2 regions of the Mesorhizobium sp. M0751 genome follow, and region 2 is predicted to be linked to the other one. Evidence: riboswitches for the same ligand, from Rfam matches in the RefSeq annotation. Region 2 holds a riboswitch; the other holds the start of a gene.
The links. A riboswitch is a leader RNA that binds a small molecule or an ion and turns the genes downstream of it on or off. The one in region 2 is predicted to bind S-adenosylmethionine.

Region 1: linked by a shared signal. The riboswitch ahead of metX (homoserine O-acetyltransferase MetX) and the one ahead of NKI19_RS10105 (O-succinylhomoserine sulfhydrylase) in region 2 are both predicted to bind S-adenosylmethionine.

What each region holds. Positions count from the first base shown of each region.
Region 1 is NZ_JAMYPH010000002.1:42,832-45,221, forward strand. Features, by position in the region: gene hisC (histidinol-phosphate transaminase) at 1-711, opposite strand, end outside; SAM riboswitch at 850-927, shown strand; gene metX (homoserine O-acetyltransferase MetX) at 1,020-2,189, shown strand; gene metW (methionine biosynthesis protein MetW) at 2,305-2,390, shown strand, end outside.
Region 2 is NZ_JAMYPH010000004.1:483,657-486,046, forward strand. Features, by position in the region: gene NKI19_RS10100 (2'-deoxycytidine 5'-triphosphate deaminase) at 1-655, opposite strand, end outside; SAM riboswitch at 791-868, shown strand; gene NKI19_RS10105 (O-succinylhomoserine sulfhydrylase) at 939-2,129, shown strand; gene NKI19_RS10110 (ceramide glucosyltransferase) at 2,166-2,390, opposite strand, start outside.

The DNA of each region.
Region 1 (2,390 bases), on a different contig from region 2:
CCAGCCGATCCGCGCGCCGCCCAGGCCCAATTTCGAGAAAGTGCGGGTCATGACCACGTTTTCCGCGCTGCCCACCAACTCGACGCCGGCTTCATAGTCGTTGCGCCGGACATATTCGGCGTAAGCTGCATCCAGCACCAGAAGCACGTTTCGCGGCAGGCCGGCATGCAGGCGGCGCACCTCATGGAACGGCACGTACGTGCCGGTTGGATTGTTTGGATTGGCAAGGAATATGACCCTGGTGTGCGGCGTCACCGCGGCGAGGATCGCATCGATATCGGCGCGTTCATCGGTCTCCTTGACCGTTACCGGGACGGCACCGGCCGACTGTATGTAGATCTTGTAGACCATGAAGCCATGTTCGGTGATGATGGCTTCATCGCCGGGCGCGAGGTAAGTCTGCGCCAGCAGGCCCAGAATCTCGTCGGAGCCGTTGGAGCAGACGATGTTCGCCGGGTTGAGCCCGTGCACCTCGGCGATCGCTTCCCTCAAGCGCCTGGCGCTGCCGTCGGGATAGACCGCGAGCTTGTCGGCGACCGCGCGCGCGGCCTCTATTGCCTTTGGCGAAGGACCGAGCGGGTTCTCGTTCGCCGACAATTTGTGGACCTTGGCGACACCTTCAGGCGCCGCGCTCTTGCCGGGCACATAGGCTTCGATGTCCATGATGCCGGCGCGGGGCCTTGGACGTGTCTGATCCGGTGTCTGGCTCATTTCATGAAATCCGTCGAGAGTGCCTCCATCCGGAAGCCGCAGCGGAAATACAAGCCGTGGCCCGGAATGTCGAGGGGCGGCAATTCGGGATCAAGAACTTGCCGTTGACGAAGCCATGCGTCGGTCCTAGAAGAGCAGCGAAAGTTCCGTGGTGATTTGGCCGGTCGGCTTGCAGCCACGTTAAACAACTTGCTAAAGGGCCGTTTGCATCTTGTAACCGGCTTTGCGAAGGCATGGCCGGTTTTTTGTTGCCCTGACTGGCTGTTGCCCAGACCGGTGGACAACTGAAGGCCGGGCAAGGAGATGTGATGGTCGCTTTGCGCGCGCGAAAAACCAACAACGAGGCCGACCAGCCGTCGAGCCCGGTGTTGCGTTTCGGCGCCGACAAGCCGCTCAAGCTCGACGCCGGCACGCTGCTGTCGCCGTTCCAGATCGCCTACCAGACCTATGGCACGCTCAACGATGCGCGCTCCAACGCCATCCTCGTCTGCCATGCGCTGACCGGCGACCAGCACGTCGCCAACACCAATCCCGTGACCGGCAAGCCAGGCTGGTGGGAAGTGCTGATCGGCCCCGGCAAGATCATCGACACCGATCGTTTCTTCGTCATCTCGTCAAACGTCATCGGCGGCTGCCTCGGCTCCACCGGCCCCGCCTCGACCAATCCCGCCACCGCCAAGCCTTACGGGCTCGACCTGCCGATCATCACCATCCGCGACATGGTGCGGGCGCAGCTGATGCTGGTCGAGCATTTCGGCATCGAACAGCTGTTCAGCGTGCTGGGCGGCTCGATGGGCGGCATGCAGGTGCTGCAATGGGCCTCCAGCTATCCCGAGCGCGTCTTCTCGGCGCTGCCGATCGCCACCGGCGCCCGCCATTCCTCGCAGAACATCGCTTTCCACGAGGTCGGCAGGCAGGCAGTGATGGCCGACCCCGACTGGCACGGCGGCAAATATTTCGAGCATGGCAAGCGGCCGGAAAAAGGGCTGGCGGTGGCGCGCATGGCCGCCCACATCACCTATCTGTCGGAAGCAGCGCTGCACCGCAAGTTCGGCCGCAACCTGCAGGACCGCGAAGCGCTGACCTTCGGCTTCGATGCCGACTTCCAGATCGAGAGCTATCTGCGCCATCAGGGCATGACCTTCGTCGATCGCTTCGATGCCAACTCCTATCTCTACATGACCCGGGCGATGGACTATTTCGATCTCGCCGCCGACCATGGCGGCCGGCTGGCCGATGCCTTCGCCGGCACCAAGACGCGCTTCTGCCTGGTTTCGTTCACCAGCGACTGGCTGTTCCCGACCGAGGAGAGCCGCTCGGTCGTGCACGCGCTGAACGCGGCCGGCGCCTCGGTCTCGTTCGTCGAGATCGAGACCGACCGCGGCCACGACGCCTTCCTGCTCGACGAGCCGGAACTGTTCGCCGCCATCAGAGGCTTCATCGCCTCGGCCGCGCGGGCGAGAGGGCTCGGCGCATGACCTCGGAAGGTTGCGGACTGTTCGGATCAGGACCATGCGCCAGGCATCAGCGCATGACCCCGACAAGTTGCAGACTTTTCGGATCAGGTCCATGCGCCAGGTAGGAGCCGAACGCATGAGCGTCAACCGCGCCCAGCGCGTCGACCTCGAAGTCGTCGCCGACCTCATCCCGCCGCAGTCGCGGGTGCTGGACGTCGGTTC
Region 2 (2,390 bases):
CGGTGTGGTGCTTGCCGCGATAGCCGACCAGCCCATCCTTGTCGCCGTCGAGGTCGATCGACAGCGCGATGCCGCCGCCTGAGATGTTGGGCGGTTCGGTGGCGACCAGCATCTCGGCGCGGTGCAGTTCGTGCAGCTCGCTTTCCGACAAGAGCGCATTGCCAGTGCGGAACCTGATCTGCGACAGCCGCGAGCCTGTCCGCACCACAATCGGGAAGGTGCGCGGGCTGACCTCCAGATAGAGCGGGCCTTCATAGCCGGCGGCGATCTTGTCGAACTCGTGGCCACGGTCGGTCATCACCCGGGTAAAGATATCGAGCCGCCCGGTCGAGCTCTTCGGGTTGGCCGAAGCCGAAATATGCGCGGGCAGCGCCAGGCTTTCGAGCAGCGGCACGATGTAGACGCAGCCGGTTTCCAGCACAGCACCTTCGGCGAGGTTAATCTCGTGCAGCTTCAGCCGGTCGAGCTTGTCGACAACTCTGTGGTCCGGGCCGGGCAAGAAGGAAGCACGCACCCGCCAGGCCTTGTCGCCGAGCCTGAGGTCAAGGCTGGCCGGCTGGATCTGATCGGCATCGAGCGTGCGCGTCGATTTCAGCGCGCCCGTCTGGAACAGCGCGGAAATATCCTGATCGGGAAGAATGCCTGTCTGCCGCAAGGGTCTGGCTCCGTTCGAACGCCGGGCGAGGTCTTGTTCTGTCGCAGGTCCGACCGTGGACGCCTTTGGCACCTGCTTGGTACAACCCTCTTAATCATGCCGGCAATTGACGCAAGCGTGGCGCGGGTCTAAAGCTCGTTATCCCGTGGTGATTTGGCCGGTCGGCTTGCAGCCACGTTAAACAAGTCGCTAAAGGACCGTCGGGCCGCAAGGCCATATGGACCGGTTGCGACTTTCGCGACCGGTTTTTTGTTGTTTGGACCAATTTTGGTGTTTGGATAGAATGATGACCAAGAAGCGCGACTGGAAGCCTCAGACCGCACTCGTGCATACCGGGACGCTGCGTTCTGGCTTCGGCGAGACCTCCGAGGCGATGTATCTCACCCAAGGCTATGTCTACGAGACGGCGCAAGCGGCGGAAGCCCGCTTCAAGGGCGAGGAGCCGGGCTTCATCTATTCGCGTTATGCCAATCCGACCGTGGACATGTTTGAAAAACGCATGTGCGCGCTGGAAGGAGCCGAGGACGCGCGCGCCACTGCATCCGGCATGGCGGCGGTGACGGCAGCATTGCTGTGCAGCGCCAAGGCTGGCGACCATATCGTGGCGGCGCGCGCACTGTTCGGCTCCTGCCGCTGGGTGATCGAGACGCTGGCGCCGAAATATGGCATCGAGGCAACGCTGGTCGACGGCACAGACATCGCCAATTGGCAAAAAGCGGTCAAGCCGAACACCAAACTGTTCTTCCTGGAAAGCCCGACCAATCCGACGCTGGAAGTGGTCGACATCGCCGCCGTCGCCGCACTTGCCAACTCGATTGGCGCCAGGCTGATCGTCGACAATGTCTTCGCCACGCCCTTGCAGCAGAAACCCCTGCAGCTCGGCGCCCACATCGTCGTCTACTCCGCGACCAAGCATATTGATGGCCAGGGGCGCTGTCTTGGCGGCATCGTCCTGTCGGACAAGAAATGGATCGACGAGAACCTGCATGACTATTTCCGTCACACCGGCCCGAGCCTCTCGCCCTTCAATGCCTGGACGCTGCTGAAAGGCCTGGAGACGCTGCCGCTGCGCGTACGCCAGCAGACGGAAAGTGCCGGCCGCATCGCGGATTTCCTCGCCGAGCGCCCGCAAATCGCCCGCGTCATCTATCCCGGCCGCGCCGACCACCCGCAAGCGGCCGTGGTCAAGAAGCAGATGTCGGGCGGCTCGACGCTGATCTGCCTGGATGTGAAGGGCGGCAAGCAGGCGGCCTTTGCCTTCCAGAACGCACTCGACGTCGTGCTGATTTCCAACAATCTCGGCGACGCCAAGAGCCTGATCACCCATCCGGCGACGACGACGCACAAGAACTTGACCGATGAGGCCCGCGCCGAGCTCGGCATCGGACCGGGCACGCTCAGGCTGTCAGTCGGCCTTGAGGACACCGACGATCTGCTCGAAGACATCGAGCAGGCGCTGAGAGCTGCCGGATAAGGGCTGGCCGAACAGAGGCGAGCGGGGACGCGCCGATCAGGCGCCGGACGGGGTCTCTTCCAGCTCCGCGACGGCCTTGGTCTGGATAGTCATCACATTGCCTCGCCAATCGACGGCGCCGCTCAGCCATCCGCGCGCCCATATCGCCGGCAGCATGCAGTCGCGAACCATCATCGCCGGGATGGTGCGCAGCGACAGGTGCCACCCCTTGGCCGAGGCCAAGGCGCATTCCGGCAGGTAGGCCGCGGCCAGCACGGCGGT